2 regions of the Arthrobacter sp. TRD_SC_6 genome follow, and region 2 is predicted to be linked to the other one. Evidence: predicted binding sites of a transcription regulator. Region 2 holds the regulator's gene; the other holds the start of a gene.

Region 1 (19,296 bases), 610 kb from region 2:
TCCTTCGCCATGGCCGCCTCTTTGGCCATCTTGTGGAAGGACTTCGCGTGTCGCCGTCGCTCAACGGCGTTCTGCCGCCGGTGCAGGCTGGTCAGCTCCCGCTGCATCTTCTGGTAGCTGAGCCAGCGACGTTCCTCGAGCTCACCATTTGCGATCGCAGCCCGCACGGCGCAGCCCGGTTCGCTTACGTGCGCGCAGTCGGTGAACCGGCACAGTTCAAACAGCTCCTCAACGTCGCCAAAGACGGCTTCCAATCCCGCCTCTGCGTCCCACAGTGCGAAACCACGTACTCCGGGTGTGTCCATCAGCACGGAGCCGTCTCCCAGTGGGATCAATTCCCTTGCCGTGGTGGTGTGCCTGCCCTTGCCGTCGCCCGCACGCACGGCACCCGTGTCCTGTACCTCTGCGCCAACCAGCGCATTGATCAGCGTGGACTTGCCAGCACCCGATGGCCCGAGAAGGGCCAGCGTGGTGCCAACCCCGATCCGCTCGCGAAGTGCGTCCACACCATCACCGGACTCCGCCGAGGTAGTGAACACCTCGACCCCGCGGGCTTGGCCGACAGTCTGGGCGACTACCTCATCGAAGCGGCTGCTGAGGTCCGCCTTGGTCAGGATCACCAGTGGCACCGCACCGGAGTCCCAGGCCGCAACCAGCGTGCGCTCCAACCGGTTGGTGGACAAAGGGCGGTCGATGGGAACCACCACTCCCACCAAATCGATATTGGCACCCAGCACCTGGGCTTCCGAAAGCGGGTCGAACGCCTTCTTGCGCCGAAGCGACGAGTATCGCGGCAGGAGGCCGACGACGGCGGGAGGGTCGCCGTCGTGGTCGTTCGTCAGTGCCACCCAGTCTCCGGTGACCGGGGAACCGTCAGTCTCCACATGGCAAAGGCCGGCGTCGGAAGCGAGCAGCACCCGGCGGCGGTCCGCGCGGATCACCCTGGCCGGCCGCACGGCAGGGGACATCGGAGAAAAGTGAAAGTCGAAGAGACCGCGGATGCGGTCGGTGAAGCCGTACTCAAAAAGGGAATTCAATGGAAGATCCTCTGATGGGGCCTTCCACCCTTTACGCGCAGCTAGTGCGCCCGGGATAGTCCCGGGGGGAAGGCGAAGTTCATGTGGTGTGTGGCTGGGCAGAGCGCAGCGACAAAGGCCTTGTTCATGACTTCACCTCCAGTGATTTTTCGGTAATAAGCGCTATAGCCGTCCGCTTGGAACGGCCGAAGTCCCTATCGTAGCGCTCCAGGGGTGCTTTGGTAAGAGAGTACGAGGGCTGTGTCCACCAGCTCCACGCGCGTCAGTGCGGGCACGTCCTCCAGCGGAAACCACGCTGCCTCGTCGGTGGTTCCGTCGAGCTCATTGACTAGTTCTCCGGACACAGTGCGGGCGCGGTAGATGATGCGCAGGGCATGCATGGGCCGGCCCGATCCGCTGAGCCTGTCCTCGGCCGGGATGTGAAGGCTGTCGACACCGAGCAGCCCCTCGAGCTCCACGTCATAGCCGGTCTCCTCGAGCACCTCGCGGACAGCCGCCGTTGGGGCGTCCTCACCGAGCTCAAGTCCGCCGCCCGGGAGGGTCCAGCCGGTTTTGCCGTGCTCGTTCCAGTGGGCCAGGAGGATTTTGCCGTCGTCGATCACTACGGCGTACGAGCCCACGCGGGTGTCCCATGCTTGAACCATGCCAGCCAGTCTAGCGAGACCCATCGCCAGCCGAATTAGCAACCAGCAGGGCTGAAGGGTTGGTTGTCCGGCGCTATCCTGAGAGCACCCGCCCTGGCAGGAGAATGATGAGCAATCTCGACGTACATCCCGTTCCCACTCCCTGCGGGAGCGCAGCCCGTCCGGCGACCGTGGAGATCCTTGACGAGCGGATGGTGCCGCTCGGTGGACTCCGGGCCATGGAGGTCCGCAGGACGCTGCCGCAGCGGTCCTTGCCAACCATCGGTGCGTGGTGCTTCCTGGATGCCTTCGGACCGGACCGCACCGCCATGCGGGTGCTTCCCCACCCGCACATCGGGCTCCAGACTGTCACGTGGCCCCTTGTCGGTGAGGTGCACCACCGGGACAGCGTAGGTTCCGACGTCGTCGTCCGCCCCGGCGAGTTGAACATCATGACAGCGGGTAACGGGATATCCCATTCGGAGATCAGCCCGGGGTCAGAGGTGCTGTCCGGCCTTCAACTCTGGGTGGCGCTGCCCGCCGAGGCGGCATCAGTGGCACCGGCGTTCGAGCGCCATGCGGATCTTCCCTGCTACGACGTCGGCAACGTCCGGGGCACCGTGTTCATCGGTTCGCTCGGTGGAGTGAGTAGCCCCGCGACGGTGTATTCGCCCCTTGTCGGGGCTGACCTTCAGTCCGACGACGGCGGGAGCCTCAGCCTCACCGTGAGGCCGGAATTCGAGCACGGACTATTGGTGCTCGAAGGGCAGCTCACCATCGACGGTCACCGCGTGGCGCCGGGGCCGCTCGCCTACCTCGGCCTGGGCCGGTCTGAGCTCACCTTCGAGGCAGAGCCCGGAACACGCTGGGTGCTGTTGGGAGGCGAGCCGTTCACTGAGGACCTCCTCATGTGGTGGAACTTCGTGGGGCGCAGCCATGAAGAGATAGTGCAGGCCCGCACTGACTGGGAAGACGGGCACTCCCGGTTTGGAACGGTGGCGGGCCACGGGTCCGAACGCATCCCGGCCCCCGAACTCCCCAGCGTAAAGCTGACCCCACGCAGGCGTGGTCCACGGTAATCCACCGCCGGTAGGCTGGTGGGAGATTTGTCCAGCAGAACGCATTCGGCAAGGCCACATCGCGCGGGAAATTTCCTGAACAGGCCAAAGAGCAGGCAGGTACATAGACATGACCGCAGGCAGGCAAGGCGGCCTCGACCCTGTGGACCAGCACATCGTCCGGGAACTGCTAGCGGATGCGCGGATCACCAACGCCCAGCTGGCCGAACGTGTGGGCGTTGCGCCGTCGACCGCCCTCCTGCGGACCCGGCAGCTCAGCGAACGCGGTGTGATCAGCGGTTTCCATGCACAGCTGAACCTGCCCATTGTTGGCCGGGCGGTTCAGGCCCTGATCTCGGTTCAGCTGCGGGGACATAACCGCGAGGAGATTGACCGGTTCATGGTCAGGGTGCCCGCGCTTCCAGAGGTTGTGTCCACCTTCCATGTGTCAGGGGCGGTGGACTACCTCATTCACCTGGCTGTTGCTGACACCGATGCGTTGCGGGATTGGGTGCTCGACTACCTCACCACTGACCCTGTGGTCAGCCATACGGAGACCACGCTCGTGTTCAACCACATCGAGGGCAACCCCGGCTTGCTGCCCTCCTAGGGGCACAACCCCGAGTGCCGTGCTGCCGCGAGGTCACGCGACCTGTTTTCGAAGGCGCTCTGATAAGCGCGTTGGCGCGCAGGAACAGCGTGCGAAGCCGCCCGCCTTTCGCCGGCGTCGACCAGCCAGCGGCCAATGGCAATGAGCAGGGCTTCCAGCCCCGTTGGGCGGGCATGGTGTGAATAGCCAATCAGCGCGGTCATGACTTCTCTCTTCGTGCGGGGGGCTCAGGAAACTGGCGCGGAGGGCGCCCGGCGGGCGCTCCCACCAGCGCTCGCGGGCAGAGCCCCTGTTCTCGACCTCGTGGACCAACTCGCTTTTGGCGAGCTGGCGAAGGTGATAACTGGTGGCACCGCGAGGCGGCACCGGCCCTCGAAACGAACTAGGGACGGCGCCTTGCGCGCCAGAGAACCAGCGCCATTCCTGCACATGCCGCGGCTGTCACAGCCGAAAAAAGCACGACGGCGGCTGGCAGTCCTACTCCGTCCGCCAGCAGCCCCAAGCCGAGCACTGGAATGGCGCTGCCAAGGTAGGTGATGACGTAGACGGTGCTGATGATCTGCGCATGAGCCGAAGCCTCGACCTTGAGTGCAACCTCATTGAACACCGTGCGGAAGGCAGTTCCCTGCCCGGCACCAGCAAGGACGAGTGCCACGATCAACAGGGTCACGCTCCCGACGGAGCCGGCCAAGGACACCAGTGCCATCCCAACCGCCATAACCAACAAGCCCATGGGCGCCGGGTGCTGGACGCGGAGTGGAAAGAGCTGGCTCACCGCGGAAACGGCCAACACAAGTCCTGCGAGCATGCCGATCACCGGGCGGGGTTGATCGCCGATGATGTGTGCGAAGTAGGTGGGAGCCAGGCTCAGCGAGAAGCCGAACAGCGCGAAGCTGAGAAACCCGACTGCTGAAGCAGTCCAGAACGCGCGGGCTGCCGTTCTGGACACTGAAGGGCGCCGCGGCTTCAGTGCGGCGATTGGCCGGGCCGTCGGGGCCTTGATCGCGGGCCTGGCATCCAGCAGAACGAGTGGAATGAGCAGGCTTGCGAGGAATGCCGCGTACACAACGAACGGCAGCCGAGTGGGCTCCGGCAGTAGGGACAGCAAACCACCGATCACGGGACCGGCAGCCACACCGCCGGCCGACGCCGCGAGGGTGAACCTGGAGGCCCACTCCGGCCGGTGCGGAAGAAGGTCGCGCAGAGCAGCAGCACTCGCTCCGGTCGCGCAGGCTACGGCTATCCCCTGCAGGCAACGCCCGGTAATGAGCATGGGCAGTGAGGTTGCTGCCCCGAACACCACTGCACCCACCACTCCCGTCACCACCGCGAGCACCAGGGCAGCCCTTCGACCGATGTGGTCCGACCAGTGCCCCAGGAGCAGCAGGCCAGCGACAAGGACGAAAACGTAAGCAGCGAAAGCCAAGGTGGTGTCGAAAGCCGTCAGCCCGAGCTCGGAGCGGATCAGCGGGTAAAGCGGGGTTGCAAGATTTGCGCCAATGAGCAGCGTGGAGATGACGACAATCGCCAGCACGAGCCTTGCTCTGACCGGCGCATTCCAGCGGCGTATATCCGAACCCTGGTCGGTGATGGCCGGGCGCATGCGCAGCTCGCTGAGGACGCTCAAACCTGTCTCCTACTATTCCCGTGGGCAGCCTGCCTACTCACCATTTCAATCACTCATGGTGAGGCACTCCGGCTAGCACGGTAGGTGGTTAGGAGACTTTTTGATCATCGTGCTCAAATTGACGTAGCGGAAAACGAAGCGGGTGAGCTGAATGGGAGTAAGGAACATGTTCGACGGAACCGATATTCGGCTCTTGCTGGAACTGGTGCGGGACCCCAGGGCGCAGGTCAGCCAACTCAGCGAAACGCTGGGAATGGCGCGGAATACTGCACAGGCCCGGCTGCAGCGGCTCTTCCGTTCCGGGCTTCTTCGCCGAAGCGGAAGGGAACTCGACCTCGCCGTCCTGGGCTACGACGTCGTCGCCTTCGTCACCATAGAGGTCACGCACCGGGAGCTCGACGGCGTTATCTCGGCCTTACGCCGGTTGGACCAGGTGCTGGAGGTACACGAAATTTCGGGCCGCGGCGACGTCTGGTGCAGGGTCGCGGCGAAGGATACGCACAACCTGCAGTCGGCTCTCCGGTCAGTCCTGCGTATCAAAGGGGTGATCCGCACTGAGACTGTGCTCGCCCTGCACGAACACATCCCTTACCGCACGGAACCGCTTTTGGACCGCCTGCTCACGGACTCGTCAAAGCCCCAGGCTGCGGGTCGCAGATTGAACAGTGCAGACTGAAGTAGCGGCACGAGCAGGACAACGTGCCGACTTAGCGCAACCTAGCGCTTAGGACAGATCAGTCGTCCTGATCCTCGGCTCCGTCATCGCCGTAATTTTCCTCCTGTTCCTGTTGCTGCTCCTGGTCCTGCCCGTTCTCCCCTGCGGCGTTGTCACAGCCAACCAGGAAAATTGCGCTCACTGACAGGACTGCGGCAAGCTTCTTCAAATCGTTGAGCGACATTGCGCTCTCCTTCCGGTAGATGTGGACCCAGCCTATGCCCCACTGATGAGACCCGTATGAGAACTACACGGCAGGGTTGTTCCTCTCATCTGCATCTCATGATGAGTGGGGATACTTGACCTATGAAACGGTCGCAAGCGCACACTTGGCTCATTGCCGTTGCCAGCGCCGGCGCTGTGGCCGCCGTAGGCCTCGGCCTGTTGGGAGCGTTGCGCAGCCCTCCACCCCTGCCGCTCGGGCCGGCAGTAGGAGTTACAGTCACTCAAGCGCCAGCCGCCACCCCCACGCCGTCTCCATCCGCATCTCCGTCCGTCTCCCCGTCGGCATCTCCGTCCGTGTCCCCGTCGGGCACCGCTTCGCCGTCGCCGATACCGTCCGCGGAACCATCCCCCACCCCATCGGCCAGCCCAGAAGAGACGGTCGCCCCGCCTCCGGCCGTTGTGCCACCTCCCCCGCCGGCAACCCAGGACAACGATGATTTCGGGGACGACGACGACGGCGGGTTCGATGACGACGACGACGATGGCGACTTCGGGGAAGGCGAGTCCGATGATGGATAGGCCGCACGGCGGACCGACCACCGAACGGCTGCCTGGTGTCCCGCCGCCGTCCACCAAACCAACCATCCCGGTCAAGGTGCCGCAGGCCGAAGCCGCCGAAACTTCTGACACGCCTGATGCTCCAGGCATCGCTCCGGAGCCGACGGGCCGGATAGAGAGGAGGGACCGGGCTGCTGGCTGGAAGAGCCGGTTCCCCCACTCGTGGCAGGGTTACACGACGGTGCGTACGCGCGTTCTCGCAGCGATGCTGGCTCTATGCGCCCTCGGCCTGCTGGTCGCTGGGGCCACCGCCTACGCCCTGCAGCGCAATGACCTCAACCGTGACATGGATGACTCCCTGACCCGTAGTTTCCAGGAGTTCGAGACCCTCCTCGCTACCGGGATCGATCCCACCACGCGAGCACCATTTGTACAGGCGGACCAGCTCGTTTACCTGGTTATGCAACGGACGCTGACCGAGCCCAATGAGGGCATGATGGCCGTCAGAAACGGGGAGGTCATCTTCTTCGCCAATGAAGAGGTCGTGGTACGGCTCGAGGACGATGAGGAACTCGTCAACCACGTCACGACCGTGGCTGCGCGTGACGAGTCCCTGATCCGCACCGTGAACACAGCGGCGACCGCGTACCGTGTGATGATGGCACCCGTCCAGCTGGTCCAGGACGACCAGCCGACCTTCTTCATCCTCGCCTTCGATGCCGATGCCGAATACAGTCAGCTGAACCGCACGTTCGGCACCTACGCGCTCATCAGCTTCGGCACGCTGGTGCTGATCGGCGTCGTCGGTTTCCTACTTGTGGGAAAGCTCCTTGGCCCGATCCGCCGGCTCCGTACCACCGCCCAGCGGATCACGGACACCGACCTCTCGCAGCGGATCGAGGTCACCGGCAATGACGACTTGTCGGAACTGACCCGCACTGTCAACGCGATGCTCGACCGGCTTGAGGGTTCGTTCACTTCGCAGCGGCGGCTGCTCGACGACGTCGGGCATGAGCTTCGGACGCCCATCACCATCGTCCAGGGACACCTTGAGCTGCAGGACTCCTCAGACCCGCGGGACGTACGCGCGGTCCGCGACATCGCGCTGGACGAACTGGACCGGATGCGCCTCCTGGTCGACGATCTGGTCACTCTCGCCGGCATCTCGGGCCCAGGATTCGTGCGCCCTGAGCCTGTGAACGTTGGCCGACTGACCGATGATGTCATGGACAAGGCCCGCACTCTCGGCCCACGGCGATGGGTAGTCGACGGTCGGGCCGAAGCAATTGCGATGATGGACTCCCGGAGGATCACCCAGGCGTGGCTCCAACTCGCCGCGAACTCGATCAAGTTCACCGACGAGGGCTCCACCATCGCGCTCGGCTCCCGCAAGGACAACGACGGCGTGCGGCTGTGGGTCCGCGATGAGGGTTCGGGAATCGCCAGGGAAGACCAGCGAAGGATCTTCGAGCGGTTCGAGCGTGGGGCCGCCAGCAAGCGAACCGAAGGCGCGGGGCTCGGATTGACCATTGTCAGCGCGATAACGGAGGCACATGGCGGGCACGTCGAGCTGATGTCAGCCCCCGATCAGGGTGCCACGTTCACCATGGTGATTCCGCCGCGGCGGGAACCAACAGACAGCGAGAAGAGAGGATGGCAATGAGCCAGATTCTGATCATTGAGGACGAGGACCGGATCAGCTCATTCGTAGCCAAAGGCCTCCGGTCCGCGGGCTATGTGCCCACGGTTGCCGACAACGGCCGGGATGGATACCACCTCGCGCAGACCGGTGACTTCGAACTGATCGTTCTTGACCTGGGCCTGCCGGACCAGGATGGCTTCACCGTCCTGCGGAGGCTGCGGGAGTCGAAGAATGCCATTCCCGTCATCATCCTGTCTGCCCGCAGCTCCGTCGATGACACGGTGGCAGGGTTGGAAGGCGGAGCCGATGACTACATGGCCAAGCCCTTCCGGTTCGAGGAACTGCTGGCGCGGGTTCGTCTACGCTTACGCCAGGAAGCTCCCTCGGCCGACAACTCGGTGCTGTCCCACAGCGACCTGCAACTCGACCTCAGGTCGCGCCGGGCACTCGTCAACGGCAAGGAAATTGACCTCTCTGCCCGTGAATTCGCCCTCGCCGAGGCATTCCTGCGCAATCCGGGGCAGGTTCTCAGCCGGGAACAGCTGCTCTCACGCGTCTGGGGATATGACTTCGACCCCGGATCGAACGTCGTCGACGTGTACGTGCGATACCTTCGCAACAAGCTCGGCGCTGAACGGTTCGCTACCGTCCGCGGCATGGGCTACCGGCTGGTCGCCGAGGACAACTGACCTCCGTTCCACCGCCGGCATCAGGCACAGGCAGCCTTAAGGAAAGCTTCCGCCACACCTAGCCGGCCTAGCGCGTCCCGCTCCCACGCTCCACTCCCGGCCGTCCCGTGGGTGGGGCGCCTCTTCGCGCCCGCGATGAGTGTGAGTGCGACCCCGGCGGTGCGCACGTTCAAAGCGGTCCCGTCGACTACCTCCCTGAACGCGGTCCCAAACCGCTCCAATGCACCAGGGACGTGTTCGTAGCGGGCGTCGAGGCAGGGCAGCACGGCGAGGTGGGCGAGGAAGCAGGCCAAGTCATCGACCAGATAGCCCGGGCCCACCACATCTACATCGAGCACTCCGGTGATCCGGCCGCCCTCGACCAGCAGGTTCCCCTCATAGAAGTCACCGTGTGCCGGAACCAAAGGACCCGATTCCGTCGAACCGATCCCTTGGCGCACTACATCGGCCACCTTCAGGATGCGCTCCGTCTCCCGGGGAAGTACGGCCGCCGCTCCACTGGCGTAGTCTCCGACCCGTGCCGACCACGGGTGCCGGGCGGGTAGCTTCAGTGCTTCCGGGGGAAAGCGTTGCAGCAACTCAACGAGGGCGAAAGGGTCAAGCTCACGGGCGCCGTTTTCCATGATGGATACGGCGAGCGGCGCACCCGTTGCGGCCTTCGTCACCACCACATCCTCTTCCGGAGAAGCGACCACCGTGGGCACCGGTACATCCGCCTCGAGAAGCAGGCCGTGGCGCCTTCGCAGGCCCGCTCCCTGGCCACTGCGGAGGACCTTCAGGTAGCGGCGCTCATCCGTTGCCCGGGCACACAGGACTGCCCGTCGGAGCGGGCGATAGCTGACAGTCGTGACGGCAACCCCGCTACCCAGCAACGCGGTCTCAGGCGACGTCCTGCCGAGAAACTTCCCACCGAACAACGCTGCGCCCACGGACGGCGGATCACTTGCCCAAGCCAGCCCGGGAAGCAGTGGATCATGCGGGTGGCTCCAGGCTACAAGGGCCTCGTCATCCGGGCCCCGCAGCCGGAGGGAACAGTAGGTTTTCTCCGGAACCGGGGCAGTCGTGATGCACAGAAAACCGGGAAGAAAACCTTCCGCGTGACCGTACCGTATGGAGTAAATGCCGGTGACGCCTACGCCCGGGCGGTGATGTACCCGAAGAAGCTTCCACTCCTTCAGCGGTCCACACAACGCTCCCGCTGCAACCCGCAACACCGGCTCTACTGCCGCGCTCTCCAACAGCATCAATCCCCCAACTTCACTCATGGGGGCGATGCGGGCTAGGCGCGTCGGCGCTGGAGAATGTCGTCCAGGTTCATGCGGGGAGCGGAATCTTCCACCTTCGGAGCGGCGGCACCGTCCTTGATTGGGGTCTTGGCCTGGGGCTTTGGCGCCTCGGGCAGGTTCAGCGGCGCGGGCTCCGGGCGTTCGGCCTTGGGGGCCTCAACATAGGTGGGCTTCGGAACTTCCACCGGCTGCCATGGTGCGCCGATGCCTGCCGTCGGGTCGCCGGCTTCCGCCGCGACCGCGAGCGCCGCAGCCCGAAGCTCGGCGGCAGTGAACTGCACCGCCTGCTCGGACGCGCCGTCGTCGTTCGTTTCCGATCGGGCCTCGGTGTGCTCGCCGTCGAACAGCTTCGTGGGGCGCTGGGTGCGCGGCGGCCCGGCTGGGGCCTCGGGTTTCGGGGCCGCGAGGCGGGGCTCAGCGGCACGACGGCGGCGGTCGCTGATCGCGAGGAAGCGCAGCGATCCGATGCTTGCGAGACCGAGCAGGAGCGCCAGCACGGGAATGAGGGAACTAAGGAGACCAATCACGGCAAACACGGACGTCACAAGTGCGGCTGCAACCGCAACCAACCCTGCAAGCGCCAGCCCCAGCCTGTCCCATCGGACACTGAATCCAGCCTCCGGCGCCGTCTCGGGGGCTGTCGGGACTGACGGGTTACCTGTTGAGCGGACCGGTGATTCCTGCGTAGCGGACATCTTCATGAAGCTCCTTGGGAATTCAGCGTCCCCTGTTGCGGTGCTGGACAGTGCGATACGCGTGGGTCCTGCGGCAGGCACAGTCTCCCGACGGCGCAAAATGTACGGGGCAACCCAGATGAGCCAGAGTCCGACGATGGCCGCCAGTACAACCGAGCTGTTCAAAGAGAAGTCCACGTACAAAACGTTAGGAGCAGTTGGTCCTGCGGGGCCTCATTCGCGCCGGTGTGTCCGAAGCGGATGCAGAACTTTGGATATTTTCGTCCGGGGTTCCCGCGCTGGCCACAGCGGACACGGCCGATTAGCGCCGCGAGGATTCCCACCGCCGCAACAGGCCGCCCGGGACCTCGTCAGCGGTGAGCGCGAAAGTCCTGTGGTCAGTCCATGACCCTGCGATGTGCAGGTACGCCGCACGGATGCCCTCATCGCGGAACCCGAGCTTCTGCACCACCCTCAGGCTTGCTGAGTTCTCCGGCCGGATGTTGATCTCCATCCGGTGCAGGCCGAGTTCCCAGAAACAGAAGTCAGTGGCCAGCGCGACAGCCGTAGGGGCAATTCCCCGGCCTGCCCGGTCCCGGTCCACCCAATAGCCCAACGTAGCGGTCAGTGCGGATCCCCAGACGATTCCGGAGATGGTCAATTGACCCACCATGACCGGTTTGCGGCCATTACGGCGCTCGGCGATAACGAACGGAAGGGCACTGGCGGCCCTTGCCTGAGCGTTCAGGGCGCGGACCATCTCGTGATAGGTGGGAAGGTACCCCCCGGGTGCCGGGTTGGATGCCTCCCACGGGGAAAGCCACTGCAGGTTGCGCTGCCGAAGATCCATCCATTCCCGCTTGTCGCGGTGCCGGATTGGCCGGAGCATGAGGTCCCCGGTTTCCAGGGTCACCGGCCAGGTGAACCGCCCCCACATGGTGGTGTCTAGCCGTCAAGTGTGTCGGTGAATTCCCGCAGCCACTTACGCAGGTCGGGGCCCAGGTCCTCACGCTCGGAGGCAAGGGTGACAACGGCCTTGAGGTAGCTGAGTTTGTCTCCGGTGTCGTAGCGGCGTCCGCGGAAGACAACGCCGTACACGCCCGATCCTTCGCCCTCGGCAGCGGCAAGCGTCTGCAGGGCGTCGGTGAGCTGGATCTCTCCTCCCCTGCCCGGACCGGTCTCCTCCAGGACGTCGAATACCCGCGGGTGGAGCACGTAACGGCCGATCACAGCCAGGTTGGAAGGGGCTTCATCAACCGCAGGCTTCTCCACCAGCTTATTGACCCGTACGTAATCCTCGCCGTCGATGGAGGCGATGTCGGCGCAGCCATAGGCGCTGATCTGCGCAGGATCAACCTCGATCAGGGCGATTACGGAACCACCGGTCCTGGCCTGGACTTCGATCATGGTTTCGAGCAGTTCATCGCGCTCATCGATCAGGTCATCACCGAGTAGCACGGCGAAAGGTTCGTCGCCGACGTGGAGCTTTGCACGCAGCACTGCGTGACCAAGACCCTTGGGATCACCCTGGCGAAGGTAGTGGATGTCTCCCAGCTCGGATGCCTCACGGACGGCCGCCAGTTTTTCGTGGTCCCCCTTGGCTTCAAGTATCTGCTCGATGAAGGGAACACGGTCAAAGTGGTCTTCCAGTGATCGCTTGTTCCGGCCGGTGATCATCAGTACGTCATTGATGCCAGCGTTGACCGCTTCTTCCACCACATACTGGATAGCCGGCTTGTCTACGACGGGCAGCATTTCCTTCGGCATTGCCTTGGTCGCGGGAAGGAACCGGGTACCCAGGCCTGCGGCGGGAATGACGGCCTTGTTCACTCTTGGTCGCTCAGTCATGGCACAACACTACAGAATCGCGCGTGCAGCCGACGCCATGGCGGACACGGCCTCCAGCAGGAGCCCGGCGGTAAAGTCTCTGTCATGGAAGCTGAGGTCAGCAAGGAAGAGCTGCGCGGCATTCTGCGTGCAAGAAGGCAGCGGGTCACCGAAGAAGCCCAACGACACTTCGCCGAAGAGCTCTCACGGCGTGTCATGGCCTGGCTCCTCGAGAATGAGCGCCCAGGTGAAGGGCGTCCGGTAGCGGCTTATCTGTCCGCCCCACCGGAGCCTGGCACCCAGCAGCTTCTCGCTGCCCTCGCGTCAGCCGGGCAGCCTGTGGTCGTCCCTATCTGCGAACCGCAATACCAGTTGTCCTGGACATACTGGGAACCTGGCATCGAGCTCGCGAAGAGTCCGCGGGCGCCGATCTGGGAACCAGTAGGGCACCGGTACCACTTCACGGATCTTGCCCCTTTCCGGCTGGTCCTGGTTCCCGGACTGGCCGTCGACGCGCACGGTAACCGGCTGGGTCAGGGCGGAGGATACTACGACCGTTTCCTGGCTCAGCTCTGGTTCGAGGCGCCTGAAACCCGGGCTATTGGATATCTCTACGACGAGGAGATCCTTCCAGATCACCGATTTGTTGCTACTGCCCTGGACATGCCGCTTGAGGGTGCGTTCACACCGTCGGGTTTCCGCAGGCTCGGATGATGTGCGGCGTTGGGCAGGCTTGCTTGGCGCCGTGTAGAATTGGCACTCGGATCGAGTGAGTGCCAGCTTTGGTTGAAGTACTGCACCGGTCCACCACCAGCGGTTTCCCGGGAGGATCTCGATGCCTACTTACGCCTACGCCTGCAAGGATTGCGGCCACGCTTTCGATATTCAGCAGTCATTTTCTGATGACTCTCTGACCATCTGCCCTGAGTGCGAAGGTCTTCTTCGCAAGAAGTTCAACAGCGTCGGTGTTGTATTCAAGGGGTCCGGCTTCTACCGTACTGACTCACGTTCCGCTTCATCGTCCGTGGAAGCCGGTGCCGGTTCGCCGGCAAAAGCAACGCCCGCTGATTCTCCGTCCGCAGCCTCCAGCGACAGCAAGTCTGCCGACAGTTCAGCACAGGCAGGAAGCACACCAGCGAAAGCACCTGCGGCGGCGTCAGCCTAGCCACTCATCCTGCACAGCCCGCGTGATTGGAGCGAGTTCTCCACATAGCGCGGGCTGTCTGCATTAACCAGCGGGCCGCTAAATACCGTGGACAGTATGAGATCTTCTCCCACCAAAGCGCAGCCGCTGAAAGCCCGGTTCAATTCATTCCTGTTCCGCAAGCGCCGTTTGCTGGCGGCAACGGTCCTGTGCGCAGCTGCCGGCATCGCGGTGGAAGCGTTGCTCCCGGACGAACCCGAAATGGTGCAGGTTGTCGCTGCGACCGCAGACCTGCCGGTCGGAAGCGTTCTGACCTCCGGCCAGCTGGGTCTCATTGACGTTCCGAGGGAATCCGTACCACGTCAGGCATTTGATGCGCCAGAACTCGTCGCGGGGCAACAGTTGGCCGCACCGGTCCCCGCCGGAGACATCATCAGCAAGAATCTACTCGTTGGCGCCGGACTTCTCGCCGGGATGCCGGAAGGCACCGTCGCCGTCCCCCTGCGGCCCGCCGACCCATCCACGGTCCAGCTGCTCTCTGCGGGCCAGCATGTGGACGTGGTGCTGAGCACCGGGAACGGTTTCGAGGTAAGCGCGAAGAACACCGTACTGGCCAGGAATCTGGCAGTCCTGTGGACGTCGCAGGACGCTGCAGCCGGCCCGTTTGGAGCGCCAGCTGGGGGAACAGACGCGCTAGTTGTCGTCGCAGCAAGTCCCGAAGAAGCGGCGTCGCTGGCTGGCGCCTCATCCAACGGGCAGGTTCACCTCGTCCTGACCTCGGGCGCCAGTTAGTCCGGCCGTGTCGAAGCTCGCTCCATTCTGCGCTGCTAGCTCCAGTGTGGTGGCTTCTGTTCCTTCAACCAGTCGTCGTGGGAGCCGTCGCTGTCGTTCCAGGACCGCGGCTCATCTTCAGCCGCGCGCTGGGGAATCACGTCACCGTGCGCTCCAGACGTTGTCGACGCCGCTGTGCTGGGCTGGGCAGCCGGTGCGTGAGCAGGATCAGGCTCGGCGCCGTCGTGGCCTGTGCCTTCGCCCGCCAGCTCAGCATCGGCCCGCGGCTCACCGTCACCAGCGGTTTCCGGCTCGCTTTCGAATGATGAGTCCAGGCGCGAGTTGTCCACGGGTTCGTCCGATCTGCCCGTCACGGGATTCATCTCCAATTTCTTTTCGAGACCCAGGTAGCCGCCGATTAGATCGGCGCAACCTTCAGGGTCGGTGAACACTTCAATGGTCCACAACGGCAGGTAGCGCCAGCCCATACGCTCAAGCAACTGTGGGCGGAGGCGACTGCGTTCGCGGACGGTCAACCCGCGGTAGCGCGCCGTGCCATCGGATTCAATTGCCATGGGCGGGACGTAACCACCCGGATCAGCGCTCGGCGCCGCGGTCAGTGGGTCCCCGGTCGCCACGATGTCGAGCACGCCCGCGTGATGGCTGGATACCTGCGCCCCGCGCGAACGGAGCCGCTCGACAAGATCAGCAACGAGCGGATCCTCATTGGCCGGATTCATGGAGCCGGCGGCGCGCTGCGGACCGCCCTCGGCCAGTTCCCGGCAGAGCATCGCGTAAAAGTCCAGGGCCCCGGTGCCGAGACGCTCAGGGTCGAGGTCTTCCGGCCTGAAGCAGGTCAGTACGTGCTGGATGTACCGCGCCCGCGTCATCGCGGTCACGAACTTCCCCCGACCGTCAGCCGCAGACAGTGGGCCAAAATTGTGCAGGGCCCTGCCATGCGGAGTGCGTCCAAATCCAAGCGAGAAAATCACGGCATCGCGGGTCAGCCCGGCAGCGCGGTCGATGGGCACCACCCGGAAGGATTCCCTCCCAGGCTTAAAGAAGTCAGCCGCCCAGGGCGCATCGGCCATCTGCAGGCGCACCGCCTCACCAACCCGTTGGGCGTGGCGGGCACTAGCGGTGACAACGGCAAGGGAGTAGCTGGGTCGCTGGCGGATGTGCTCGAAGACCAGATCCACCGCCCTGGTGACTTCGGCAGCGACGCTCTCAACGCCGTCGTGATCTGAACTAGGCATCCCGGTCCCATTGGGAAGGTACTCGACCGTCAGTGCGCGCCGGGTGCTGGTGACCTCAGTGCCGGTGGGAAGCCTGCTCAGCTCACCGTCGTAGAACCGCTCGCTGAGGAAAGCGGTGAGGTCGCTGTCCGGCCCCCGGTAGACCTCCCGCAGGGAGAGCGCCGGGAGCACTGCACCCAGCGCGGTGTAAGCGCTCGGGAGGTGCTCCGTGGAACTGCGGCGCTCCTCCTCCACCGCTACAGTGAAGCTACGCGGCCCGCCGAGACGGTCATCGCCGAAGGCAATGACCTGCCGCGAGCGCGCGAGCGCCGGAACCACAGACTGCAACGAAATGGATTCAGCATCCAGCACGACGACGGCGTCGAAAGTCTTCCCCTCGGGAAGCACCAGCGGCAGCACCAGCGGGCTGGCAGCCCATACCGGCATCAGGGCGGTGACAAGTTCATCGGCCTGGACGGACAGTGCTTCCAGGGTCGGCTTCCCACTGCGCAACAGTTCCCGCATCTGCTCCGCCTCCGCGGGCATTGTTTCGAGCGCTCCGCGCCAGCGCTCTGAAAGCGCCCACCGGATCCGGCCGGCACCGGAGGCTACATGTGCGTTGTCAGCGAGGCGGTACTCTGCTTCAAGCTTTCGCAGGCTCTCGCCGTCGGACATTGCCAGGTAGTCATCGCCGCTGATCATCGCTTCCAGAGCCGATTGCCACCACGCAAGCTCCAGCTCCGCGCCGACCTGCTTCGGACCGACTTCACGGGCAGCCAGATCATCCAAGAGCTCACCCAGGCCGTTTTCGCGCATCTCGTCGATGAGCAACGTGCGCTCGGGCAGCGTGGCGAGGCTTTCCTTGTCAGCAGCGAGTGCCCGCAACCGTTCGATGAGCGCATCGAGGCGCATCGCCCCGAACTCGGGAGCATCTGCAGTGCCCGCAAGAATAGTGGTCAACTCGCCGAGCTGGGCGTCGACCCTCCTGTGGAAGGAGTTGATCTCAGCGAGGCCGGTAGGGACGGACGGGTGCCGCTCGGTGGTGGCGTACCTGGTCCACAGCGTGCGCTGCTCCTGAACCTCGATCAGGGACTGATGGAGGTCGGCGATGTGCACCCCGGGGCGGACGTATTCCTTAGCTACCCGCCGCAACCGCGAGCGGGTCATTGAGCTCATCTCGATGGTGCGTTCACGGCGCCAGGTCGAGGAGGCGGTAGCCGAGATGAGGTCAGTCACCGGGCGGTCGAAGATGTCAGGCGTGAACTTGTCGAGGCTCGCGCGCACCGCAACCAGGAGGTCGAGCTGTCCGCCCCACTCTTCGAAGGTCGATCCCAGCTCAATGTGAGAATGGTGAGCGACAGCGCGCACCTTTTCCTGGAGCTCCGGAATGTCACGCGCCAAGTCGACGGCGAGGCTGTGGGCGTGCTCGGTCTCCTTGCGGTTCCTGAGCTTCGACCCGTACCAGGGGCTTGACGTTGCTTCCCTGCTGAAGCCACCCAGCTCGGCGGCGCGGCGAAGCCGTGCGGCAAGCTCATCCCGGTTGGGGATACTGTCCATCACGCTGCGCTTCAATCGCACCGTTGTTGCCGGTGCGGGCGTGAGCGAAGTCAGTTCCGCCAGGGACTGCATCGCCTGGTACGGCGAGCAACCCCACCGTGAACGGACGTTGTGAAGCGACCGGACGTGGTCCAGCAGCTTGTGCCTGTGCGCGACGAGGGTCTCATGCAGTGAATCCAGCTTCGGCTTGACCGCCTTCTCATTGCGGACGATCGCCCGAACCAGCTGGTCCTTCAGCTGCTCCGGGCTGCCGTTTGCACTGAGTTGAAGCACCAGCGAGCCCAGGTTCAGCGCATCGAGCTCCTGCACGAAATGGTTAAGAGTCCCTCGGCGTTCCGCGACGACGAGCACGCTCTTTCCCTGTTCGGCAAGCGCTGCGGCTGCGTTGAGGGCGGTCTGCGTCTGGCCTGTTCCAGGAGGGGATGAAACAACTACCGAACCCCCCGCAGTGACGGCGTCAAGTACCCGCTGCTGGCTCGGGTCGGCGTCGAGGATGAGGAACTCGCTTGAGGGATGCCTGTCATCCAAGGGTGTTCCCTGGGCCGGCGGTTCCGCTTGGGATGGAGCGTCGATCCCCTCCCTCGCGGCATCCATGAGCGCTGAGAGCAGCGGGTGCCTTGGGTCGATTGCGGCGTCGGAGCCCACATCGGCAAGGTCGGCGAAGGTCGAGACCAGAATGTGGTGCTCGACGGTCATTCCGCGAACGTTCTCGGTGAGCTGACGCAGCCGGTCCAGCACGGGGTGCGGATCGAACCGCGCGGTGCTGTAAGCAAGGTTCGCGACGGCGTCGGCATCAAAACTGATGCCGTGATCCTTGTGCAGGGTCCGCACCAGCGCGGGGTTCAGTTGTGCCTGTTCGGTCAGCTGAAGTTCGTAGTCGTCCTGTGATCCGTGCACAGTGAGCGCTACAGCCGTAAGCAGAACGGGTGCTGTGAGAGAGTCTGTGCGTCCGTCGTCGTGGATTGACCGCCAGGAGGCAGTGCCTGCGGCGACGTAGCCGACGTCGATGCCCCGCTCCGAGGACAGCTCGTACACCTTTGCGCGCAGCTGCCGCGCAGCCTTCATGGCTGCACTGTACTGGTCTACGTCACGCAGCAGCGTGGACAACCGTGTCCGCCGACCGGCGAGCAGCTGGGCGAGGCCGGAGGGGTGGGCGTGCGTGAGGTCGATGCTGTTGGCGCGCGACGGCGTGAAGTGGAGCAGCGTGTCAGCACCGGCATGCGGGCCAAGCCTTCGCAGCCACGGGATCAGGAAATCCTCTGCGGAGTCACCGGCGTCCTGCACTGGCACGGTTGTCCTCTTCCCTACGGCCTCGCGACCTGATCTTGACCAGATAGGCATGTCTTCCAAGCTAGCCGACGCTGCTCGCCACCGGCTGTAAGCAACGCGGACCAGCCCCGAATTTTCACCCCTGTCCCTGTGCGGGGACAGCAGTCAGCGGACCGCTACTCCCACTCGATGGTGCCCGGGGGCTTACTGGTGACGTCGAGGACGACCCGGTTGACGCCGTCGACCTCGTTGGTGATGCGGTTGGAGATGCGGGCGAGGAGGTCATACGGTAGCCGCGACCAGTCCGCCGTCATGGCATCTTCGCTCGAAACCGGGCGGAGAACGATCGGGTGACCGTACGTGCGGCCGTCGCCCTGGACGCCTACGCTGCGGACGTCGGCAAGGAGGACTACTGGCATTTGCCACACCTCGTTGTCGAGCCCGGCAGCGGTGAGTTCGGCGCGGGCGATGGCATCTGCGCGGCGAAGGAGGTCCAGGCGCTCCTGATTGACTGACCCCACGATGCGGATGCCCAGTCCTGGTCCAGGGAACGGCTGGCGACCGACGATCTCTGCTGGCAGCCCAAGCTGGGCGCCTACCGCACGGACCTCGTCCTTGAACAGTGTCCGGAGCGGCTCCACGAGTTCGAACTGCAGGTCTTCAGGCAGGCCGCCCACGTTGTGGTGGCTCTTGATGTTCGCGGCGCCTTCTCCCCCACCGGATTCGACGACGTCGGGGTAGAGGGTGCCCTGCACAAGGAACCGGATCTTCTCGCCGTGGGCCTCGGCGTCGGCCATGATGGCGCGTTC
Region 2 (9,624 bases):
TCGAACATCTCCTTCTCCTCCGCGGGTTCCGCGTGGTCGAATCCCAGGAGGTGGAGCATCCCATGGGTGCAAAGGAGAAGCAGCTCCTCAGCCATGGTGTGGCCGGCGTTCACGGCTTGGTTCTGTGCAATTTCCGGGCACAGGACGACGTCGCCAAGCATTCCGGAACTGGTTGGCCGTGCCGCCGTACCGGGCCTGAGCTCGTCCATCGGGAAGGAAAGGACGTCGGTAGGGCCTGGCTCGTCCATCCACTCAATATGAAGCTTTTCCATGGCATCGACATCCACAAGGATGATGGACAGCTCGGATTCCGGGTGAACGAACAGGCTGTCGAGGACATGGCGACCAAGGCGCACCAGTGCCTCGTCGTCGACCTCCACGCCGGATTCGTTGTTCACCTCAATGCTCACGGCGCGGGTTCCTTCCGGCCGGGCGCCGACCGTCGGCTGCGCGCTGGGACTCGTCCCACTTGCTGTAGGCGGTGACGATGTCACCGACCAGCCGGTGACGAACGACGTCGGTCGCGTCGAGGCGGGAAAAGGCGACGTCGTCGACTCCATGCAGTATTTCGCTCACCACGCGCAGCCCGGAGCTGGTTCCGCCCGGCAGATCGACCTGCGTGACGTCCCCGGTAACCACCATTCGCGATCCGAACCCAAGCCGGGTCAGGAACATTTTCATCTGCTCCGGCGTGGTGTTCTGTGCCTCGTCGAGGATGATGAAGGCGTCGTTGAGCGTCCGGCCGCGCATGTACGCCAAAGGTGCAACTTCGATGGTTCCGGCTGCCATCAGGCGAGGAATGGAATCGGGGTCCATCATGTCGTGAAGTGCGTCATAGAGCGGAAGGAGGTAAGGGTCGATTTTGTCGTTCAGCGTTCCGGGAAGGAACCCGAGCCGCTCCCCCGCCTCAACCGCGGGCCGGGTCAGGATGATCCGGTTGACTTCCTTGTGCTGCAGGGCTTGAACCGCTTTGGCCATGGCCAGATAGGTTTTGCCGGTACCGGCGGGGCCGATTCCGAACACGATGGTGTGCGCATCAATCGCGTCGACGTAATCCCTCTGGTTGACCGTCTTTGGCCGGATAGTCCGGCCTCGTGAGGAGAGGATGTTCATCGAGAGCACCTCTGCGGGCTTTGCCTGCTGGGTCTTCAGCATGAACAGCAACTGCTCGAGGACCTGTGGCGTCACTGGTGTGCCGCTGGCGGCAAGGGTCCGCACCTCCGCTATGAGGCGTTCGGTCCGCGCCACATCATTGACCGGTCCGTTTATTGAAAGCTCAGCACCACGCACGTGCAGATTGACTCCCGGGAAAGCACCTTCAATCAGCGCAAGCGCTTCATCATTGGCTCCCAGTGATTGAACCATCTGGTCGGCTGAGTCAAAAACGATGACCCGGCTTTCCAAGCCACTTGTGCCAATACCAATTGCAGAATCGGTCATATCCGCGGCCCGCAGGCCTTCCATCTCTCCTTGAATCGTCCGCGAATCCCGGTTGCTGTACACGTCCGGGCCCCGCGAGTAAAGTCCTTCCTTCTAGCCTACCGCCGGGTGGTCAGGGCGGCGTGCATCGCCGGGATTCGGTAGACCAGATTTTTCGCTGTTCGTCCCCTCCCTGCGCCGGGCTTAATGCACGAGCCTGCCGTGAATGTGACAGGAGGGCAACGGCCAGATATCAATCGCATCTCAGTCAGGCGGCGATCAGGAAATCCATCGGGGCGGGCAGGTTCCCTGTGACAAGCTGGAAAAAGGTCCTGGCCGGACGGTCCAACTCCATGGTTGTACTCCCGCTGAGGACCTGCCACACGTAAAGAAGGCAATACGGCCAGCTGGGAAGGAGGACGCGCGCAGTGGAAATCTCAGCGGATTCATCCCCGGCTCGGCTCAATGCGGGAAAGGCCTGGAAATTTGCCATTCTCCTGGTCGCCGCCCTTTGGCTTCCGGCCTGCACTGCGGGAGCGGATCCCGTGCCGGCCACACAGGCTGCCAGCGGAGCGGAAATGCTCATGGAGCAGACGACGAGCCTTCCGGAAGTCACCCTTCCTGACGCAGACGCATCGGTGGGATCTCCGCTACTTCCGGTGTACTGGCTCGGCGAGAAGGACAATCTGCTCTACCGTGAGTTCCTACCGGGCGAACCTGCCGGGGACCCTGTTGCGGCCGCAATCTGGGCTATGACCAGCGGAGAACCGATCGATGAGGACTACTACAGCCCTTGGCGGACGGCATCAACCGTCAACTCGTCGATCTCACCTGACAACGTCATCACCGTTGATATTGCCTCCGATGCCTTCGGAGATGGAGTCAATGAGGACATCGCCGTCCGGGCAGTCCAGCAACTTGTCTACACCGCTACTGCCGCAGCCGCGAACGCCGGGCTGGTCCTCAGCGGGAGTCCGAGCAGCGTTCGAATCCTCGTAGACGGCAAAGCCGGTTACTCCGCATTCGGCCACATCACACTGGGCTCGGAGTTCAGACGCGACGTTGAGCTCATAGCACCGGTGTGGCTGATTAATCCTCAGGACGGCTCGATACGGACAGACCCTGCGTTGATTGTGCAAGGCAGTTCCACCTTGCCGGGCACGGAGCTTCTCTGGCGTATTCAACCAGTGTTCGACGACGGCGAGCCGGCGGGAGCGGCGCAGACCGGCACCGTCGCGGTGGACGCAGCAACGGGAGCGACCGGCCTCTTCGAGTTCAGCGCGACACTCGAGCCGGGTACCTATCTGGTGGAAGTTCTCGCTCCCCTGGATAGCGCGACCAGCCAGCCTTCTCCCCTCGATGACAAGCTCGTCACCGTGCGCTGAACGGCCGCTGCTACCACCTGTGGGCCAGCAGGTTCAGGACAGCGACGGCAGCGGGGCCGGCGGTAGAGGCCCGCAACACATTGCCGCCGAGGCTCACGGGCACGGCGCCGCTTCCGGCAAACAGGTCCATCTCCTGTGGACTTATGCCACCCTCAGGACCAACGACGACGGCGAGTGGCCCGGTGGTGTGCCCGGCGGTTCGCTCCCAATAATCCGCGAGGGACTCTCCGGCGTCTTCGTGGAGGACGATCGGGCGGTCGACGCCGCCGAGCCAGGTGGCAAGGCCCCGGCTGTCCATGGCTTCCAGGACCTCGGGAATGCGGGTCCGGCGCGACTGCTTGGACGCCGCCTGCACCAGTGACTCCCATTTCTTGCGGCCCTTGACCAGCTTGTCTCCCCGCCAGCGCACGATGCACCGATCCGCCTGCCACGGCAGCACCGCATCCACACCGAGTTCGGTGGCCGCCTCCACCGCCAGTTCCGCGCGGTCACCCTTTGCCAGGGCCTGGACAAGAATGAACGGGCTCGACGGCGGCGGGTCGAAGGAGGCCGAGACAACGGTGAGCACGACCGCGTCGGGCGTCGCAGAAGCGACCTGCCCACTCAACCGGTGCCCGCCGCCGTCGACCACGTCGATCATTTCGCCCACGCGGACCCGCTTCACCGTGGCTGCGTGGTGTGCTTCCCCACCCGCGAGGGTGAAGATTCCCCCGACGACGGCGCCCTGCACCGCCGCTGCCTCCCCCAGGAAGGATTGGTTGGTCATTCCGGCCTGGTCCGCTACAGATTGCCCAGGCGTTCACGCAGCCGCGCGAAGACACCTGACCCGTTGCTCGCGAGCTGGCCTTCAGCGAACTGCTCCCCACGTAGTTCCGCAAGCTGGCGCAGCAGTTCCTCCTGGGCGGAGTCGGTGTTCCGCGGAGTTTCAACACTCAGGTGCACCAGCAGGTCACCGCGGCCGTACCCGCGAAGGTGCGTAACTCCCTGACCCCGCAGGGCAACGATCTCACCGGACTGCGTGCCCGCCTTGACCGTGATCTCCTGATCTCCATCGAAGCTTGCCATGGTCACCGTGGTGCCGAGGGCTGCCGCAGTCATCGGGATGGTCAGCGTAGCGTGCAGGTCATCACCTTCGCGCAGGAAGTTGGCATCGCTGTTCACCCGAATCTCCACGTAAAGGTCACCCTGCGGGCCTCCTGCAGTTCCCGCTTCCCCCTGCCCCGCGAGCTGGATTCTGGTACCGGTTGCGACGCCGGCGGGGACCTTGATAGTCAGCGTGCGGCGGGAGCGGACCCGCCCGTCCCCCATGCATTCGGAGCAAGGGTGCGGAATGACGGTGCCGAACCCCTGGCAGGTTCCGCAGGTGGCGCTGGTCATTACCTGTCCAAGGATGGACCTTACAGCCCTCTGCACCTGACCGGCGCCGCCGCAGATATCACAGGTCTTCGGGGACGTGCCGGGTTGGGTGCAGGTACCGTCACAGGTGGGACAGACGGCGGCTGTGTCGACGTCGATCTTCTTGTTGGTCCCGAAGACAGCGTCCTTGAGATCGATGCGTACGTTGATCAACGCGTCCTGGCCACGCTGGGTGCGCGAAGGAGGCCCGCTTGGCCCGCCTCCGCCGAAGAAGGTCTCGAAGATGTCCTGGAAAGCGAACCCAGGACCTGCGTAGCCGCCTCCGAAACCGTTGTCGGTTCCGTTCTCGTTGCCCGTGGTGTCATAGACGCGGCGTTTCTGCGGGTCCGACAGGACCTCGTACGCGCGGGTCACCAGCTTGAACTCATCTGCGGCATCAGGGCCCGTGTTCACATCGGGATGAAGCTTGCGAGCCAGCTTCCGGTAGGCCTTCTTGATTTCTTCGCCGCTGGCATCGCGGGCGACGCCAAGGACTTCGTAGTGATTACTCACTCCTGCACATCACTTCCTGTAAATTGCACCGCGTGTGCGGCGGTTGTGGTTCTTGGGGCTGTTGGGGTCACGACTCGTCGAGAATGCGGGAAAGATACCTGGCGACCGCTCTCACGGCAGCCATAGTGGTTGGGTAATCCATCCGGGTTGGACCCAGTACGCCCACTTTCGCCAACGAATCGGGTCCGTAACCCGTTGCAATGACGGAGGCTTCCGCGAGGCCGCCGTGCGGATTTTCCCGACCGATGCGCACCGAGACTCCCAGCGGATCCTGCTTCATCTCGGAGAGCAGCCGCAGCATGACTACCTGCTCCTCCAGTGCCTCCAGTACCGGCCCGATAGTGAGCGGGAAATCGAGAGTGGACCGCGCGAGGTTTGCTGTACCTGCGAGGACGATCCTGTCCTCGCGGTTGGAACCGGCAAGCTGCTCCAGGCTCACCGCAAGGGCGCGGGCGACCTCCTGCAATTGAGGGGAGAGCTCTCCCAGACACGCGGCCAAACTTTGGGGTACCGCTGCGAGCCGAACCCCCGATACTTTCTCAAGGAACCGCTGCCTGATGTCCGAGACATTGTCCTCCGTCGCTGTGTTGGGCACGGACACAACACGCTGCTGGACAACACCGTTGGTTGAGATGAGAACCACCAACGCCCGTCCCGGAGCCAGCAGGACAAACTCGATGTGCCGGACCGCTGCCGCGCCGAGGTGGGGGTACTGCACGACTGCCACCTGGTTGGTCAACTGGGCAAGCAGGCGGACCGTGCGGTCCAGGACGTCATCGAGGTCATCAGCGCTTTCCAGGAGGGATTGGATGGCCCGCTTCTCCGCAGAGGAGAGCGGCTTGACCTCCGCTATGCGGTCAACGAAGAGCCGGTAGCCCTTATCTGTTGGAATGCGGCCTGAACTGGTGTGTGGGGCGGTGATGAGACCCTCCTCCTCCAACAACGCCATGTCATTTCGGATGGTCGCTGAAGAAACACCGAGCCTGTGCCGTTCGACCAGTGCCTTGGATCCCACCGGCTCGCGCGAATGAACGTAGTCCTCAACGATTGCCCGCAGGACTTCCAGTCTTCTCGGCTCGCTCATTTTCACCTCCGCTTCGGAATTGCAGCCAACTCTTGAACGAGTTAGCACTCAACACACCCAAGTGCCAAGTCTAATACGCCTGTGCGCATTGTTAGCATTGGTGCCGCCCGCCCGGGGCACGGCCAACAGCGAAAGCGAGCGAGCTCACATGTCCTACCCAGGATGGGGATACGAAGACCTCTCAGCACCCAAGCGCTCGGAACTGCCGAAGGTCGAAGCTCGCCCCGGCGTCGTACTTGAAGACGTCCAGAGCGGTTTTGTTGGCGAGGTCCTCAGCACCGAGAAGTCCGGGGGGCTCCACGTCATGGTGCTCGAGGACAGGCGCGGAAAGCGCCGGACGTTTGCGCTGGGGTTCGGCTTCCATATCGATGGCGGCCCCGTGGAGGTAGTCGCTGCGACAGGTTCCGGCACCTTGGCCCCCACCCGGACAGCCTCCGGGTCCGTCAGGGTGCCCGAGCAGCGCGCACGCATTGCGCGCGCCAGCCGAGTATGGGTGGAAGGACGGCACGACGCTGAACTCGTCGAGAAGGTTTGGGGCGATGACCTGCGGGTCGAAGGAATAGTTGTCGAACCTCTCCACGGGGTGGATGATCTGGCTGGAGCCGTCCGGGCTTTCGGACCAGGAGCCGGCCGCCGCCTCGGGATTCTGGTGGACCACCTGCTTCCGGGTACCAAGGAGGCGCGCATTGCGGCCGAAGCGATGCGCGTTCCAGGTGCCGCAGGGAACGTGTTGATCGTCGGACACCCGTATGTGGACGTGTGGCAGGCGGTCAAACCCCGTGCCCTTGGAATGGGGTCCTGGCCGATCATTCCGCGGAACGAGGACTGGAAAACAGGGATCCTCACCCGCTTGGGTTGGCCTGCCCGGACGCAGGCAGACATCGCGAACGGCTGGAAGCGGATTCTTGCGGGTGTTTCCTCCTATGCGGACCTGGAACCCTCCCTTCTTGGGAGGGTTGAAGAGGTCATTGACTTCCTTACGGTTCCAGGCAGCGACGTCTGACCAGCTCCCGAAAAGTCATTGCACTGCCGCCCTAACAGCGCGGCCCTCAAGTACCCAGTACCCTTAGGAAGTAAGCTCCGCGGCGAATGTCCGCGGGTCATCTTCAAACCCGCGAAGGAAAATTCGTTGTCCAACAACGCAGACCAGCACCGTGATCCCCGGTCACGTCCTGCCCGCCAGGACAGTGCCCCGGCGTTTCAAGGCACCAGTCCGGATGCCCAGCCGCTGAGTCCATCCGAGGACCGCCAGTGGGCCACACTCGCGCACTTTCTCGGCATTCTCGGGTTCATCCCTTCGTTGATCATCTTCCTCATTTATCGCGACCGGGGACCTTTCACGGCGCAGGAATCGAAGGAAGCTTTCAATTTCACGTTCCCCCCAAGCATCCTGGCGGGAATCGCACTACTCCTGTCACTGCTGCCCGGAATTGGCGGCCTGTTCGCGGTAATCAATGCACTGATCTGGGTCACCCTCGCCGCATTCTCTGTAGCGGCAGGTATCCAGGTGAACCGGGGACGGCCGTACCGGTATCCGTTCAACCTGCGGATCTTTCACTAAGATCCCCAGCAATTTTCAGTAAGGTAACCTGCGCGGAGGGCTCAGTCCGGCAGGAGCCGCCGCACCACGGCGTCGGCCAGGAGCCTGCCGCGTTCGTTGAGGCAGACGGATCCCCGGAAGGCCGCGCCAGGGTCAATGAGCTCATCCGCGATCAGTCCAGCTACTGCGAGGCGACCCTCAGGGCGCAAGGCTGTCACCGGAAAGCCCTCCGCCAGTCGAACGCGAAGGAGGACGTCCTCGGTGTAGCGAGCGTCGTCGTCGAGCGTTTCCCTCCCCGCGGCAGGTGAGACGCCCGCGTCGATGCGCTGCGCGTAGGCGGAGGGGTGCTTGACGTTCCACCACCGCACTCCTCCCACGTGGGAATGTGCGCCAGGACCAGCGCCCCACCAGTCATGGCCCTTCCAGTACGCGAGGTTGTGGCGGCACTGATCTGCCAATGTGCGCGCCCAATTGCTGACCTCGTACCAGCCGAGGCCAGCCTGGCGTAGGCGGGAGTCGGCAAGTTCGTATTTGTCCGCGTGGTCGTCCTCGTCGATCACCGGCACCTCGCCCCGGCGTATGCGGGCTGCCAGGCGGGTACCGTCCTCGATGATCAGTGCGTAGGCGGAAATGTGGTCTGGTTCGAGCGCGAGGGCCGCGTCGAGGGACGCGGACCAGTCCTGTAACCGCTCCCCCGGCGTGCCGTAAATGAGGTCGAGGCTGACTTTGAGGCCTGCTTCCCGCGCCCACTGCACGGCCAGTGGAACCCGTTCCGGAGAGTGCGTCCGGTCAAGGACGGACAGGACGTGCGGCACAGCTGACTGCATGCCGAAGGAGACGCGGGTGAACCCCGCCTCAGCCAGAAGGTGCAGGCTGTCTCTGGTGACGGAATCGGGGTTGGCTTCGGTAGTCACTTCCGCGCCCGGTGCCAGCCCCCACAGGTTTGTGGCCGTTGCCAGCACTTTTGCCAGGTCCTCCGCCGGGAGCAGGGTGGGTGTTCCTCCCCCAAAGAACACCGTGCTCAGCGTCCGGTCTTCAACTCCGGACTCGCGCAGTACCGAACCGGCGAACTGCAACTCGCCCAGGACGGTGTCAGCAAAATTGGCCTGGGATGCGCCCCCGCCGAGCTCGGCAGCGGTGTAGGTGTTGAAATCGCAGTAACCGCAACGGACCGCGCAAAACGGGATGTGCACGTAGAGACCGAACTGGCGGTCGGTCGAACCCGCGGCCGCAGAGGCGGGCAATAGTCCGCCGGACGGTGCGGGATCGCCGAGCGGCAACACGCTAGGCAATTCCGCGCCTCCTGATTGGCGCCGTCGTCACTTCTTGGCTTTGTCCTTCGACTCGTCCGAGGAGAGCGCAGCGATGAAGGCTTCCTGTGGCACTTCCACGCGCCCTACCATCTTCATGCGCTTCTTGCCCTCCTTCTGCTTCTCAAGGAGTTTGCGCTTACGGGTGATGTCACCGCCGTAGCACTTGGCGAGGACGTCCTTCCGGATGGCCCTGATACTCTCGCGGGCAATGATCCGTGAGCCGATCGCGGCCTGGATGGGAACTTCGAACTGCTGCCGCGGAATCAACTCGCGCAGCTTCCCGGTCATCATCACGCCATAGGCGTAAGCCTTGTCGCGGTGGGTGATGGCGGAGAATGCGTCCACCTGCTCGCCCTGGAGCATAATGTCGACCTTGACCAGATCTGCGACCTGGTCGCCGTCGGCCTTCCAGTCCAGCGAAGCGTATCCGCGGGTCCTGGACTTGAGCATGTCGAAGAAGTCGAAGACGATCTCGGCCAGCGGAAGCCTGTAACGGATCTCCACCCGGTCCTCCGAGAGGTAGTCCATGCCTCCCATCGCTCCGCGCCGGCTCTGGCACAGCTCCATGATGGTGCCGACAAACTCGTTCGGCGCGAGAATAGTGGCGGCAACCATCGGTTCGCGGACCTCACCGATCTTGCCGATGGGGTACTCGCTTGGGTTGGTGACATGAATGACGTTCTTGTCCTCGAGCGTTACCTGGTACTCGACGTTCGGAGCGGTCGAGATGAGGCTCAGGTTGTACTCCCGTTCAAGGCGCTCGCGCGTGATCTCGAGGTGCAACAGGCCCAGGAAGCCCACCCGGAAGCCGAAGCCCAGCGCCGCTGATGTTTCGGGCTCGTACACCAGGGCGGCGTCGTTGAGCATCAGCTTCTCCAGCGCATCCCTGAGCACCGGGTAGTCTGCGCCCTCCAGCGGGTATAGGCCGGAGAAGACCATCGGCTTTGCATCGGCATAACCCGCCAACGACGCCGT

What was found. Region 2 encodes HrcA, which represses chaperone genes, less so after heat shock. Its sites were predicted from a motif close to TTNGCACTCGNNNNNNNCGAGTGCNAA; they were not measured.
Region 1: the regulator HrcA is predicted to act here: its motif matches at 13,265-13,291, upstream of ACWA1U_RS15630 (FmdB family zinc ribbon protein).

What each region holds. Positions count from the first base shown of each region.
Region 1 is NZ_CM143953.1:3,281,185-3,300,480, forward strand. It holds gene rsgA (ribosome small subunit-dependent GTPase A) at 1-1,037, opposite strand, end outside; gene ACWA1U_RS15555 (NUDIX hydrolase) at 1,232-1,681, opposite strand; gene ACWA1U_RS15560 (pirin family protein) at 1,789-2,739, shown strand; gene ACWA1U_RS15565 (Lrp/AsnC family transcriptional regulator) at 2,849-3,328, shown strand; gene ACWA1U_RS15570 (hypothetical protein) at 3,325-3,531, opposite strand; gene ACWA1U_RS15575 (MFS transporter) at 3,711-4,955, opposite strand; gene ACWA1U_RS15580 (Lrp/AsnC family transcriptional regulator) at 5,122-5,631, shown strand; gene ACWA1U_RS15585 (hypothetical protein) at 5,690-5,854, opposite strand; gene ACWA1U_RS15590 (hypothetical protein) at 5,977-6,414, shown strand; gene ACWA1U_RS15595 (sensor histidine kinase) at 6,404-8,056, shown strand; gene ACWA1U_RS15600 (response regulator transcription factor) at 8,053-8,724, shown strand; gene ACWA1U_RS15605 (phosphotransferase) at 8,745-9,989, opposite strand; gene ACWA1U_RS15610 (hypothetical protein) at 10,004-10,882, opposite strand; gene ACWA1U_RS15615 (GNAT family N-acetyltransferase) at 11,007-11,621, opposite strand; gene galU (UTP--glucose-1-phosphate uridylyltransferase GalU) at 11,630-12,532, opposite strand; gene ACWA1U_RS15625 (5-formyltetrahydrofolate cyclo-ligase) at 12,617-13,225, shown strand; gene ACWA1U_RS15630 (FmdB family zinc ribbon protein) at 13,347-13,676, shown strand; gene cpaB (Flp pilus assembly protein CpaB) at 13,773-14,447, shown strand; gene ACWA1U_RS15640 (DUF4011 domain-containing protein) at 14,483-18,559, opposite strand; gene guaA (glutamine-hydrolyzing GMP synthase) at 18,664-19,296, opposite strand, start outside.
Region 2 is NZ_CM143953.1:2,678,057-2,687,680, forward strand. It holds gene ybeY (rRNA maturation RNase YbeY) at 1-410, opposite strand, end outside; gene ACWA1U_RS12690 (PhoH family protein) at 400-1,440, opposite strand; gene ACWA1U_RS12695 (GerMN domain-containing protein) at 1,848-2,804, shown strand; gene ACWA1U_RS12700 (16S rRNA (uracil(1498)-N(3))-methyltransferase) at 2,815-3,570, opposite strand; gene dnaJ (molecular chaperone DnaJ) at 3,585-4,712, opposite strand; gene hrcA (heat-inducible transcriptional repressor HrcA) at 4,780-5,796, opposite strand; gene ACWA1U_RS12715 (DUF3097 domain-containing protein) at 5,945-6,799, shown strand; gene ACWA1U_RS12720 (DUF4870 domain-containing protein) at 6,926-7,357, shown strand; gene hemW (radical SAM family heme chaperone HemW) at 7,399-8,628, opposite strand; gene lepA (translation elongation factor 4) at 8,656-9,624, opposite strand, start outside.